Regions from separate parts of the Bradyrhizobium sp. ISRA464 genome, predicted to be linked through region 2. Evidence: riboswitches for the same ligand, from Rfam matches in the RefSeq annotation. Region 2 holds a riboswitch; the other holds the start of a gene.
The links. A riboswitch is a leader RNA that binds a small molecule or an ion and turns the genes downstream of it on or off. The one in region 2 is predicted to bind cobalamin.

Region 1 (7,270 bases), 1.2 Mb from region 2:
GGTATGGACTTCTGATCCAGTCGCGTCACGCGGAACGCAAAAATAAGAAAGCCCCGGCAGCAATTGCCGGGGTTTTGTTTGCTCATTGATACAGCGGGCCACCAAGGCTGTCGACGAGGCTCGTTCCCTTGGAGCCGTGTTGGAATACCGTCGTCCAGCTTGCATCGGGCAATGTGAGGCGCGAGAGCTTGTATTGGCGAGCCATACCTGACGTTGCCACTCATCCCGGAGCGTACCAGCGATGTGCATATTCCAGGAGGGCGGTCACTCCGGATCGTTGCAGATCGTGTGCCCGATGGGGTGCAACTGTAGTCTCAGCCCCCCGTAGGGCCGGCGGCGCAATCCTCGCGGCACGGCTCTGTCCTCAGCATTATGTGGCGATTCAATAGGCTGGGCAGAGTGAGGGACCCAGAGGCTGTCGCGGTAGTCATCTCAGCGCTCCGGCAAGTTCACGGCGACGCTATTGCTCGCGCACTCCTTGCTGACGGAATGAGCCTAGCCGTTCTTATGGACGCGGTGTTCTCTCTATCAATGCGGAATAGCGAGGCGGTTCGAATGATCGCCAGAGCGTTAGACTCTCGCGATTTCGTCGTCTCCCCTGACGTCGGCTCGCTTTGGCACGTAAAGTATTTATATGATCGCCCAGGGTCCATGACCGTCGTCGATATGCTGGTACTGACACCTGAGAAGACGTTCATGAGCACTGAAATTTCGTTGCGGCTGCCGATCTGACCTGAGGCGTCAGCGCCGGGGGATCGCTCGGCAAATGCAATGGACAATAAGCCAGAGCAATCACCTGTTCGAAATAGCTGGTTGATCGTAGGTCTGGTAACGTCAGCGCGCAATCCGTCGTGCTGGTATATGAACGTTCTGCCGTCCGAGCCCGGCGTCGAAGCCGACCTTCACCTAAATCTGCCGCCCGAGCGAACAAACGGAATATGAGTCCCACGCGTACGACCTTGTTCGGGCGGTCAGACCAAGTTGGACTCCGTGCCCGCGAATTTCGGCCGACGGATATTGCCTGATCATCACATCGACCACGCTGCAAGTGGAAGCATTCCGATCAGCGCGCCGAGTGCTTGCAAATCAATCACCTTCAACAATCTGTAACGACGTTAGTATTCTTCAGTATCTTTCCCACGACCGCTTCACGGTTGGACTGTACTGAAGGATTCGAGTGAGCGCACCCAACCATTCCTGGTAGGTGCATTGGATGCTTTCTGGCATACAGTTGTTCTAGATTGCCAGCACCTCGCTTCTCTCGAGACTCTCAACAGGTCGCGTTGGCCCGGCGGGACCAGAGCTGCAGCAAAAAAATGAGTCTAATCTAGCGCTCCGCTCAAGCGTCGGCGCTGACCAGTCGCGATGACGAAGATGACGAAAATGACCAGAAGGTGCATGCTTTGGCTCTGTCTCGACCTCTTGTTGATTTGCCCAGGTGCCGTGGTCGTCGCGAGCAGCGATGTCAGAGCGGAGGACAGCATCCTTGTCGACAAGGTCAAGTCAACCTGGCGATCGCAAGACGGTGACACTATCGAGCAAATCATTTCCAAGGTCGCGAAGGTCGCGCACTTCGTCCCGAGAAGGTGGGGAGTCGCTCAATCGAACGATGGGAGCGAATATGCCTTCTTTTCGTGGAGTAAACATCGCGACGATAAAGCCGCCGAATATGCCATTATCTGGCAGGCTGCGCCCGACGGCGCGTTAAAAGTCGATTCGCCATATGCCAAGCCGATAGAATTGGGCTGGAAGGCGTTCGCACTCTCTCTGATCTCCAGTGAAATCGCAAACGGCGAAAAGGCGGTGAATCTCCACTTTCTGCATAACCCCATCAACTTCAACTTTGTGATGACTGCTCAGGGCAGGTTGGGCGATCTTCTGCGACACGGCCGCTGCACTATCGGCGATCCGATCCAGGTGGATTACCTGCAGAAAGTTGATGAAAAAGAGGCCACACAGAGCGGCCTATGGCGCGCCCTGATTGTGGTGAACTGCAATATTCCAGGACCTCGGTACTTCACTCGTGGCGGCGTCATCATTTTTGAGAAGGCCGAGGGAAAAACCTGGGAGCCGCAGTCGTTTTTTGCTAAGCGCATCGCAACCTATCCCCCAGGCTCTTGGTTCGATCATGCAGATCCAGAAGAACAAGAAGCACTAGAACCGGCCAAGAAGACCTTGCAGAATGACCGCGGAGGGCAGCTTCGCGGCGCAGCCCCTTGAGACAATGCGTCGAGTTTACAATGGGGCTCTACGACGAAGCGATGCTGCATCTGAGCCGGAGGTGCCGTGTTGGGTTTGAGAGATTTACGACAACACTTCTCCAAACTCGTCGTGGGTCCGAGGGTGCCGCAGCCCGCAATAGCAAGCAGTCGCGAGAAATAGGCTCATCCGAAAGTTTGCACCAGGAACGTCGCGTTAATTTCGCAATGGCACTGGACTTGCAGTAACGGAAGCATGTTCCGCGACGACATCGTCGTCGGGCTGCCCACCGTGTGCAGGCATGCGCCGGCAAACGCCGGCGCGCCGTACTCGTAACGTGCGTTCTCTGCGGAGTGCCCCGTAAAACCGTCTGCCGATCCGCCGGCCGGCCTGCTCGCGACGCGACTCATATTTTTTGTCTCCGGATTCGGCTTCTCGGCCTGGGCGCCTCTGGTGCCGCTCACCAAGGAGCGCCTTGCGGTCGATCATCGCGTGCTTGGTCTGCTGCTGCTCTGCCTCGGCATGGGGTCCCTCTTCGCCATGCCTTTGACCGCTTTGTCGGGGGCGCGCTACGGCACCAGGCGCACTATTCTTGTAGGTGGACTTGGCCTTGCGCTGACCCTGCCATGGCTCGCTATCGCCAGTACACCTCTGAAACTCGGGGCGGTGCTGCTTGCCTTTGGCGCTTCACTCGGCTCAATCAATGTAGCCATGAACGTTCAAGCGGCCGAAGTAGAGCGAGCAGCCGGCCGCCCATTGATGTCCACCTTTCACGCACAGTTCAGCATCGGCGAATTGTCGGGCGCTGGCGCCCTGACAGCCTTGCTCTCGCTGCGGATTGACTCGTTTGCTTCGACGCTGGCTTGTTCGGCGCTAATGATAGTTGCGATTTTGTCGGCATGGCCGCGGTTGCTTGCGACACGTCGCACGCCGTCAGAGCCACTGCTTGTCTTGCCTCATCGCAGCGTATTGCTGATAGCGGTGCTTGCGGCCATCACCTTCCTTGTCGAAGGCGCGATGATCGACTGGAGCGCCTTATTTCTCATTGACAGAGGTCTTGTGGCGCAAGAGCATGGCGGGTTCGGTTATATGTTGTTTTCCATCGCGATGACCGCAGGCCGTCTCGCCGGAGATGCCCTCGTGATCAGAATCGGAGACCGCGCCACACTGATGTTCGGACCTGTGCCGATCATGATCGGTTTTGTGGCCCTGCTGGCCGCGCCGGTGGCTGCGATTGCCATGGCGGGTTTGCTGCTTATCGGATTGGGTGCATCGAATATCGTGCCGGTGTTATGCCGCCGTGCTGGCAAGCAGAAGGTGATGCCGGCAGGTTTGGCGATCGCAGCCGTCACGACGGCGGGTTACGCCGGTATCCTCGTCGGTCCAGCTGGCGTCGGGCTCGTTGCACACATGGCTGGGCTGCCTTTTGCTCTCGCGATACTAGGAGCACTCATGTGCATCGTCACGCTGTCGGCCCGGACTGTGACGGCCAACCCTCGCTGATTGTTGGAGAAGGACATGTAGGCCTTCTGCCAAGCGGTTGCGCACGGTTGGCACCCATCACCGCCACTCGGGGGTAGCAACATAGCGAGGACGCTGCGAAAGAGAACGGTTATGGCCAAGAAGCACTGTCGCAGAATGGCCGTTGGTCCAGCGGCCTGAAATACATAGCAAACGCAGTGCTGGTCCGTTCGACATCGATGGGGGCGCCCAGCACGGCAAAAGCGAGATTGATTGATAGTGCCAAGATCTTCCATGCCTTCCAGAGCATATTCGCACGTCTCGGCGCACACGGCCGACGGGATAGATACGTTACCGGGAGCTGCTTACCGGCCCAGCCGCTCGAACCACTTTGCCCGGGATGGGCAAGCTGATTTGACCCACAGCTTCCAAGGGTGACGGTCCCGCAAGGCGGATCTTGCTAAGTTGTCGAGAGATTCACATGTCGAAGATGCTAGTAAAGGCTACCGACTGGTAGCTCGGTCGAAGCCGATCTGTCGCGTGCCATCGGCTGCAGGCAAAATGCGACCCCGATGTACTCGCGCGTGCAGAGACCAGGGCCGAGTTCGAAGCGAGCACTGCCCGGCACACTCATCGCGCAAAGGGGGCTTTAGATCGCGATCGTCGCGATGGAGCCACACCTACAGACTTGTTGAGCGGAGCCGCAGAAGGATGCCGTGCCAAGAGGTTGACGGAACGCTGCTTGTTCGGATAACTGATTTTCGTCGAGGTTCTCCGGAGCGCACTGATCCGGAGCTAAGAGGGAAGCCGGTCGAATGCCGGCGCTGCCCCCGCAACTGTAAGCGGCGAGCCGCTGTCCAATAAAGTCACTGAAACCGCTTGGTTTCGGGAAGGCCGGACAGCAGCGATGACCCGCAAGCCAGGAGACCTGCCCCGACAACATATTCGTCCGCGGGCGGGGTGTCCCGGTGGTGCGCCAAGCAATTGCCGCTTCGGCGGCTTTTCCTGCACGCAATCGCCATGACCTCTGCCCCAAACCAGGGGTTAGAGCTATGTCCGTCCTTTCACTTCCCGTTGCTACACTTGGTACGCCACGCATCGGTCCGCGCCGTGAACTCAAATTCGCGCTCGAAAGCTACTGGACCGGGAAGTCCACCGAAGCGCAGCTGCTTGAAGCGGCAGCTGGACTGCGCACTGCTAACTGGGCGCGGCAGAAATCGCTCGGCGCGACCGTCATTCCGTCGAATGATTTCTCGCTTTACGATCATGTGCTCGACACCAGTGTGATGGTGGGCGCCATTCCGGATGTTTACGATTGCACCACAGGTCCTGTACCGCTCTACACCTACTTCGCTATGGCGCGCGGTGCGCCGAACGGTGAACTCGATGCGAGTTGCCCTCACTCCAATCCTGCACAGGGCGCGCCTGCGCAGGAGATGACGAAGTGGTTCGACACCAATTACCACTATATGGTCCCTGAATTTCACAAGGGGCAGATCTTCAGGCTTTCTTCTCGAAAGCCGATTGAGGAATATGAGGAGGCAAAGGGGCTTGGTTACCAGACGCGTCCCGTGCTGATTGGCCCAGTGACCTTCCTGAAGCTTGGCAAGAGCGCAGATCCTTCATTCAATCCATTGTCGCTGTTGGATCGACTGCTGCCGGTCTATGTCGACGTTCTTCGTGAGCTGGTCGCGCGCGGCGCAGAATGGGTTCAGCTCGATGAGCCCTGTCTGGTCTTGGACCTCGACGAAATATCCCGCAAAGCCTTGCTTCGTACCTATACCTATTTTGCTAGGGAGATACCTGCTCTTAAAATCATGCTGGCGACCTACTTTGGGACCATCGGCGGTAATCTCGATACGGCCTTGGCTTTGCCGGTTTCCGGGCTCCACGTCGACTTGGTAAGGGGGGCAGACCCGCTGAACGCGATCGTCGCTGGGATTCGCAACGATCTCGTTCTCTCACTGGGGGTCGTCGATGGGCGCAACGTTTGGCGCTCCAACCTTTCAGCGCTGGTCGATCAGCTGGCGCCCACCGTGGCAAAACTCGGCACTGATCGCGTCCAGATCGCCCCCTCATGTTCGCTGCTCCATGTTCCAATCGACCTGGGGCTCGAAACCGATCTCGATTCCGATGTAAAGAGCTGGCTGGCTTTCTCGGTTCAGAAAATTAAGGAACTAGCGACCCTAGGAAGGGCGCTTGCTGGCGATCGTGCCGGCGTGGCCGATGTGCTCGCGGCATCAAAAAACGCGGCACTTGCACGCGAGCAATCGCCCAAGATCCACAATGCGGACGTCGCTGCGCGCATGGCTGCGATCGACCAAACCAAGCGCTACCGTTGCAGTCCTTTCGCAAAGCGCGCCGAGGCCCAGCGCGCGCGGTTTGCCTTGCCGACATTTCCCACGACGACCATTGGATCGTTTCCGCAAACCGCGGAAGTTCGCAATGCCCGCGCTTGCCATGCCAAAGGAGGGTTGAGCAACGCGCAGTACGAGCAGTTTCTCAGAGAGGAAACGGCGCGTGCGGTGCTATGGCAGGAGAATATCGGGCTCGATGTTCTCGTGCATGGTGAGTTCGAGCGCAATGACATGGTGCAGTATTTCGGCGAGCAGCTTTCCGGATTCGCCTTCACCAAGCACGGTTGGGTTCAGTCGTATGGCTCGCGCTACGTCCGTCCACCAATTCTGTTTGGGGATGTCTCGCGGTCGAAGCCGATGACGGTCGAATGGTGGCGATACGCGCAGTCGCTGACCAACAAGCCAATGAAGGCAATGTTGACTGGACCGGTGACGATTCTGAACTGGTCTTTTGTCCGTGACGATATTCGGCGAAGCGATGCCTGCCGCCAGCTTGCGGTTGCGATCCGCGATGAGGTGCTCGACCTTGAGGAGGCGGGAGCGACAATAATCCAGATAGACGAGGCCGCGTTGCGCGAAGGGTTGCCGTTACGCAAATCACAATGGAGGAGTTATCTCGATTGGGCCGTGGATAGCTTTCGCATCTGTTCGTCCGGTGCTGCCGACGAAACTCAGATTCATACGCACATGTGCTATTCCGAATTCAACGATATCATCGATGCGATTGCGGCGATGGACGCAGACGTCATTTCAATCGAGACGTCGCGCTCGAAGATGGAATTGCTCGACGCCTTCAAGAACTACAAATATCCGAACGAAATCGGGCCGGGTGTCTACGATATCCATTCGCCACGCGTTCCCGGCAAGGACGAAATGAAAGATCTCATAACGCTGGCCAGGCAGCGATTGTCCGATTCGCAGCTCTGGATCAATCCAGATTGCGGCCTAAAAACCCGAAGATGGGAGGAGGTGCTTCCCGCCTTGGTCAATATGGTCGCAGCCGCCCGCGAGTTACGAGCAGCCTGCTGATTGCATGAAGATCGTCGGCCCGAACGCCGTCGTCGATGGTGAATGTCGACTCGGACAAATGCACTGCGCTGAAAGGCGGGCGGTCCAATTGCGTGAATATCCCGCTAGTCGGCGGGATATGGCGAAAAGACCGTTCCGGAGTCGATCACACGCCGGTCTGCGAAAGGCCGGCACACCCCAGGACCCGTGGTATTTCGCTTTGCCTGGTCGGATGGGCAACAAAT
Region 2 (7,270 bases):
ATAGCCGGGCACGCAAAGGCGATGGCGCGCACATTGATGATCCAGGGGGCGGGCTCGGACGTCGGCAAGTCGCTGATCGTCGCGGGCTTGGCGCGCGCGGCCAAGCGACGCGGCCTGCGCGTGCTGCCGTTCAAGCCGCAGAACATGTCGAACAACGCGGCCGTCACCGTCGATGGCGGCGAGATCGGACGCGCGCAGGCGCTGCAGGCACTTGCCGCCGGCGTCGAACCGCATACCGACATGAACCCGGTGCTGCTGAAGCCGGAGAGCGATGTCGGCGCCCAGATCATCGTGCAGGGCAAGCGCGTCGCAACGGCGCGCGCCCGGGAATATGCCGCGATGAAGCCCTCATTGATGGATGCCGTGCTGGAGAGTTTCGCGCGGCTGAAGGATCGCGCCGATCTCGTGCTGGTCGAAGGGGCCGGCAGTCCTGCGGAAGTCAACCTGCGCAAGGCCGACATCGCGAATATGGGCTTTGCCCGCAAGGCCGACGTCCCGGTCGTGCTGATCGGCGACATCGATCGCGGCGGCGTCATTGCGCAGCTCGTCGGCATCAAGGCGGTGATCGATCCCGAGGACGCCGCGATGATCTGCGGCTTCGTCATCAACAAGTTTCGTGGCGACCCGACGCTGTTCGACGACGGCTACCGGCTGATCGAGGCCCGCACGTCATGGCGCGGGTTTGGCGTGCTGCCCTGGTTCGTCCGCGCCGGCGAGCTTCCGGCCGAAGATGCGTTTGGGCTCCGCGAGGCGCGCAAGCCCGGCCAGTGCAAGATCGCGTTTCTTGCGCTGTCGCGCATCGCCAATTTCGACGATCTCGATCCGCTCAAGCTCGAACCGGGCGTCGATCTCGTGATGGTGCGTCCCGGCGAAGCCATTCCGGGCGACGCCAGGCTCGTCATCCTGCCCGGCTCGAAATCGACGCGCAGCGATCTCGCCTTCCTGCGCGCACAGGGCTGGGACATCGATCTTCTGGCACATCGTCGCCGCGGCGGGCATGTGTTGGGGCTGTGCGGCGGATACCAGATGCTCGGACACAGCGTGGCCGACCCGGACGGGATCGAAGGCTCCGCCGGCGAAACGCGCGGCCTCGGACTTCTTGATGTTGCGACCGTCATGACCGAGCAGAAGACGCTGACACGCGTCGACGCCGTCCATGCCGCCACCGGTCAACCGATCAGCGCCTACGAGATCCACATCGGCCACACCGACGGCCCGGATCGGGCCCGGCCGTTCGCGTTTGTTGACGGCGCGCCGGAAGGCGCTGTGTCCGGCGATGGACGCGTCCACGGCAGCTATCTGCACGGCCTGTTCGCGTCAGACGATTTCCGCAAGGCTTTCCTCGCGCAACTCGACATTCCCGCCGCGGATCAGGCGTACGGCGCCAGGGTTGATGGCGCGCTCAATGCGCTCGCCGATCACATCGAAGCCCATCTCGACGTCGACGGGCTGCTTGCATTGGCGCGGTGAATCGTCAGCGCGACAACGCCGCGGCGAGGCGGGACCATTCCGTCTCGCTTCCGGGCAGGCCGAGGCGCAGCCATCCCGGGCGTTGCTCGAAGACACGTGACCAGATCTGGCCGTGGGCCAGCCTCTCCTGCGCGGCGAGAGCGTCGCCGGTCTCGTAGAGCCGGAATAAGGGCGTGCCGCCGACCAGTGTCCAACCCTGCGATCGCACCGCCGCGTCGAGCCTGAGGCTGTCGCTCGCCAGACGCGTGGACGTGGCCGTCTTCCAGGTACTGTCGCGCAATGCGCGTCGTCCGATCGCAATCGCAGCACCGGAAACCGGCCATGGGCCCGCCATCGCCGCAAGCGCTGCGATCTCCTGCGCGCTGCCGATCACGAAGCCGAGCCGCAGACCGGCGAGCCCGTAGAATTTTCCGAACGAACGCAGGATCAGGAGCCCAATGCGCCCAGCCTCTGATGCAAGCGACAGGCCGGGTACGGCGTCGGCGAAACTCTCATCGATCACGAGCCGGCCGACACGCGGCAGAAGCGCCAGCAGCTTATTGCGATCGTGGCGTCGCCCGTCGGGATTGTTGGGATTGACGACCACGGCGAGATCGGCGCCCGCGAGGGCTTCGAGATCGGACACCTCGGCGACGTCCCAGCTGGAGGCCGAAAGAACTGCGGCGTACTCATTATACGTCGGCGCAAGTATGCGCGCCCGGCCGCGACACGACACATGCGGCAGCAACTGAATGGCCGCTTGCGCGCCACCCAGCGCGACGATCGGCGCATCGGTGGCGTAGGCGTGCCGTGCCGCGTCATGGAGCGATTCGATGTCGGTTCGCGATGGCAACGCGCTCCACAGGGGCGGCTCCACGTCGACCGACGGATAGGGCAGCCGGTTGATCCCGGTCGACAGGTCGATCCAGTCTTCCGTGCCTCCGCCGAAACGGCGCTGCGCGACATCAAGATTTCCACCATGCTCAGGCATTGAGTTGCTCCTCACACGAAAGCCAGGATCGCGAGCACCCCGGCCAACAGCATCATCGCGCGACGATAGAGATTCAGTCCCCGGCGGATATCGACGGCGACGGGATCGCGCGCGTCCTTGTTCAGCCAGGGCTCGTTCGCCGTGCTGCCGTGGTAGATGCGCGGACCGCTGAGCCGCACGCCGAGCGCGCCGGCCATGGCGGCTTCCGGCCAGCCGGCGTTCGGCGAGCGATGGCGGCTCGCGTCTCGCAACATGCATGACCACGCCTGCGAGAGCCGCGGGGCGAGCAGCACGAAAAGGAGACCGGTGAGGCGCGCCGGGATGAGATTGGCGAGATCGTCGATGCGGGCCGCGGCCCAGCCAAAAACCCCGTGCCGCGCGGTGCGGTGGCCGATCATGGAATCCAGCGTGTTGATCGCCTTGTAACCGACAATGCCGGGCAGCCCGAACAGCGCGCCCCAAAACACCGGCGCGACGATTCCGTCGGACGCATTCTCGGCCAGGCTCTCGATCGTCGCGCGCGCAATGCCGGCATCATCAAGCGTTGCGGGATCGCGCCCGACGATGCGCGATACCGCCATGCGCGCACCGGCGATATCGCCGGCCGCCAGCAGGTCTGCGACCGCAGCGACGTGGTCGTGGAGCGAACGCAAGGCAACCAGCGGCCATGCCAGAAGTCCGACCAGGACGATGCGGGTCCAGCCTGCGGGGAGCACGATCTGAATCGCCCAAGCGAGTCCCGCTGCCACCGCGATCACCAGAGTTGCGGCCGCGATACCTGCCGCGCGACGCAGCGCGGGCGGAGCAGATGTCCGGTTCCAGCCGGTATCGACGGCGCTGATCAGCCGGCCAAGCCAGGTCACGGGATGGCCGACACGCGCGAACAGCCACGCCGGCCAGCCGATCAGAGCATCCACAACCATGGCCACCGCCATCGCTCCCGCAAAGCTCACGCACCATCTCCCGCCTCGACCTCTCCTGATGCGCAAGACCCCGCGTGAGCGCAAGCCCTGCGCGACCGATTTCGGCTTTGTCTTTCACCGCGTTTGGTGATTAGTGCTGGCCCGACAGGAGATCATGATGGCCGTCATTCTGATAACGGGCGGAGCTCGATCGGGAAAAAGCCGGCGCGCCGAGCTCCGCGCGCGCTCGTTTTCCGGGCAGCCCGTTTATATTGCCACGGCAGAAGCCCTCGATGCGGAGATGGTTGAGCGCATCGCCAGCCACCGCGCGCGGCGAGGCAACGACTGGATCGAACGGGAGGTGCCGCTCGACCTCGTCGAGGCACTGGTCGAGACCGACGGTGGCGGCGCCAGGCTTGTCGATTGCCTCACGCTGTGGCTCTCAAACCTTCTTCATGCGGAGCGCGACTGGTCACGTGAGATTGATCGCCTTGCTGCCGCGCTGCCGCGCCAGCACAGCCCTGTCGTCATGGTGACCAACGAGGTCGGCCTCGGCATCGTGCCCGACAATGCGCTCGCGCGGGCCTTTCGCGATGCTGCCGGCCTCATGAATCAGACCATTGCTGGCGTGGCAGACGAAGTGGAATTTGTCGTGGCAGGCTTGCCGATGAAGCTCAAATGAGGCATCGCATCGCGCTTCGCAAAAGCCCGGCGTGCCCGATCGGTGATATGCTTGGCGCGTTCGCGCGGCTTGGCAGGATCACAATCCTGCTGCCAGCTGCTCTCCTCAAGACCGGACGACGATCCTGATGATCTCATTCGACGATACGTTTCGCCGGCAACTGCACGAATTGTTCGTGTGGCGCCGCGACGTGCGGCGCTTTCGGAGAGATCCGCTGCCGCACGGCACCCTGGAGCGGCTGATCGAGACGGCCTGCCTTTCGCCGTCGGTCGGCCTCAGCCAGCCGTGGCGGTTCGTCATCGTCGAGGACAAGGCGAGGCGCAGCGCGGTGCTCGATGACTTCAAGGCCTGCAATGCAGAGGCGTTGCAGTCCTATTCGGGCGAGCGCGCAGCAAAGTATGCGGCGCTCAAGCTGTCGGGCCTGGAAGAGGCTCCGGGCCATCTGGCCGTGTTCGCGGAAAAGACGAGCAGCATTGGTTCGGGCCTCGGACGCGCGACGATGCCAGAAACGACCGAATATTCCGTCGTCGCCGCCATCTGCTCGATGTGGCTTGCCGCGCGTGCGGAAGGCATTGGACTGGGCTGGGTGTCGATCCTCAATCCGGTCCGCATCCACGACATTCTCGACGTGCCGGTGTCCTGGAAGTTCATCGGCTATCTCTGTATCGGTTACCCCGAGACAGAGTGCGACCGGCCGGAGCTCGAGCAGGCGAAATGGGAATCGCGACGAAGCTCGGGTGAGTTCACAGTTCGACGCTGACGGTCCGCGTCGCCGCGCTTTGGCGTTTCGTTGCGAAGGCCTACTCCACTACAGGAGTACTCTGAGTTAGAGCGGTCGCGGCCGAATTGTTGACAGTTGTTTCCAAATAAAACTATGTTGATCGCGACGGTTCTCCTTCGGGAGATCAAAAGGGAATGCGGTGCGGGTGTGAGCCCAAGGCCGTAGCTGTCCCCGCAACTGTAAACGGCGAGCCTTTCGTCAATGTGCCACTGGGCCAAGCTGCCCGGGAAGGCGTCGACAGGCGATAACCCGTGAGCCAGGAGACCTGCCGTCAGTCGTGGTCACACGCGAGCACATCGGGCGGGGCGTCCTGGTGGGGATCGGCGCATTGCCTTTCGGCATGCGGTGTCCGCGTTCGCGGTGACGTGCCACGTTAACCGCGAGTCCCTTCATGTCCGCATTTTCCTCCATCGCGCTCGGATGGCGCCTTGGCCTCGTTTGCTCATTGTCATCGCTGCTGCTGCCGGCCGAAGGCTGGGCGCAGACCGCTCCATCAACCAGGCTGGATCCGATCCAGGTCTCGCCTCCCGCCGCCGCAAAGCCGAAACGTTCTTCGCGAAAGAGCACCGCCGCCGCGCGGTCCCGGCCGAGGCCGGCAGCAAATCCGGGAGCGCACGGGACATCGCAACCAGCCGCGTCGTCCGCATCGGCATCGCCGACGCTCAATGCCACCAAGCCGGAAGGAACCGGCAGCCGCCTCAACCTGACACCGCTGCAAACGCCGGCCAGCGTCGAGGTCATCTCGTCGGAGACCATCGCCGAACGCGGTCAGCATAATGTGATCGATGCCGTCACCCAGAACGCGGCCGGCTTCATCGCAACGCCCGCTCCCGGCAATGGCGGCCTGTCGTTCAGTACTCGCGGCTTCGCCGGCAGCAATTCGGTGATGACGTTGTATGACGGCACGCGCTTCTATATCGGCTCCGGAACCCTGACGTTCCCATACGACACCTGGTCGACGCAACGCATCGAGGTGCTGCGCGGTCCGGCCTCGGTGCTGTACGGCGAAGGCGCGATCGGCGGCGTCATCAACGTGATCCCGAAAAAGCCGCTCGCGACGCCCTACAACGAAGCCGAGGTCTCGCTCGACAGCAACATGACGCGACGGCTCGCGGTCGACAGCGGCGGTTCGATCAACCCCAATGTGTCGTACCGCGTGAATGCCACCGGCAACATGTCGGACGGCTGGGTCGATCGCGACACGACCTCGAATGCGGTGGTCTCCGCCGCGGTGCGGGTGCAGGCGTCCGACAATCTCGCCTTCACGCTCTCCGAGAACTATGGCGACCGCAGCCCGTCGCGCTATTTCGGCACGCCGCTGATCAACGGCACAATCCAGGATGCGCTGCGCTTCAAGAACTACAACGCATCAGACAGCACCATTCGCTATCAGGACAGCTGGAGCCAGTTCAAGACCGAATGGGACGTTGCCGACGGCGTAAAGATCAACAACACGCTCTACTATCTGACCAGCGAGCGGCACTGGCGCGACGTCGAAAACTACGCCTGGAATCCGAAGACGCAGCTGATCGATCGCTCCAGCTATATCGAAATCTTCCACGACCAGAAGCAACTCGGCAACCGGATGGATGCGACCCTCAGCGGGCACATCTTCGGCCTTGCGAACCAATTCATTGCCGGGTTCGACGTCAACCGGATCGACTTCACCCACACCAACAACTCGCCCTATGGCGGCGCGTCGTCGGTGAATCCTTATGTCTTCGATCCCGGATCGTTCTTCGCGACGACGACGGCGACCGCGCCGGGCTTCAACGCGATCGTCAATCAATACGCGCTGTTCGCCGAGGACCGGCTCTCGCTGACCGATCAATTGTCACTCGTCACTGGCGTCCGGTATGATCGTCCCGAAGTCGATCGCACCGATGACAAGGTGCCATCGAACAGCTTCGACGTTTCGCTGTCGGGCACCAGCTGGCGCGCCGGCCTCGTGTATGAGCCGATCAAGAACCTCGCGTTCTATGGTCAATATGCGGTCGGCGTCGATCCCGTCACCAATCTCATCTCGCTGCCGACCACGCAAAAGACCTTCCAGCTCGCCGTCGGCAAGCAGACCGAGATCGGGGTAAAGCAGTCGTTTTGGGGCGGCCGCGGCGAGTGGACGTTGGCGGCCTATGAAATCGTCAAGACCGGCCTGACGATTCCCGATCCAAGCAATCCCACCGGGCTGGCGCTGCAGATCGGCCAGCAATCATCCCGCGGGATCGAGGGATCGATCGGCCTTGCGCTGAACGACGGCTGGCGCCTCGACGCCAACCTAGCGCTGCTGCGCGCCAGATACGACAACAACAGTCAGGTGGTCGGCGGGAGGATCGTGAGCTATGACGGCAATGTTCCGGTCAACGTGCCGCAGCAGGTCTCCAACATCTGGCTGACCTGGGACTTCGCGCCCAACTGGTCGGTCTATGGCGGCGTGCAATTCGTCGGTCAGATGTACTCCGATCTTG

Region 1: another riboswitch for cobalamin. It lies ahead of metE (5-methyltetrahydropteroyltriglutamate--homocysteine S-methyltransferase); the one in region 2 lies ahead of MTX19_RS37530 (TonB-dependent siderophore receptor).

Annotation. Positions count from the first base shown of each region.
Region 1 is NZ_CP094526.1:6,935,590-6,942,859, reverse strand. Features, by position in the region: gene groL (chaperonin GroEL) at 1-15, shown strand, start outside; gene MTX19_RS32210 (nodulate formation efficiency C protein) at 1,375-2,220, shown strand; gene MTX19_RS32205 (MFS transporter) at 2,590-3,702, shown strand; cobalamin riboswitch at 4,411-4,611, shown strand; gene metE (5-methyltetrahydropteroyltriglutamate--homocysteine S-methyltransferase) at 4,713-7,046, shown strand.
Region 2 is NZ_CP094526.1:8,100,315-8,107,584, reverse strand. Features, by position in the region: gene MTX19_RS37555 (cobyric acid synthase) at 22-1,470, shown strand; gene cobD (threonine-phosphate decarboxylase CobD) at 1,475-2,440, opposite strand; gene cbiB (adenosylcobinamide-phosphate synthase CbiB) at 2,452-3,393, opposite strand; gene cobU (bifunctional adenosylcobinamide kinase/adenosylcobinamide-phosphate guanylyltransferase) at 3,521-4,024, shown strand; gene bluB (5,6-dimethylbenzimidazole synthase) at 4,152-4,784, shown strand; cobalamin riboswitch at 4,895-5,093, shown strand; gene MTX19_RS37530 (TonB-dependent siderophore receptor) at 5,197-7,270, shown strand, end outside.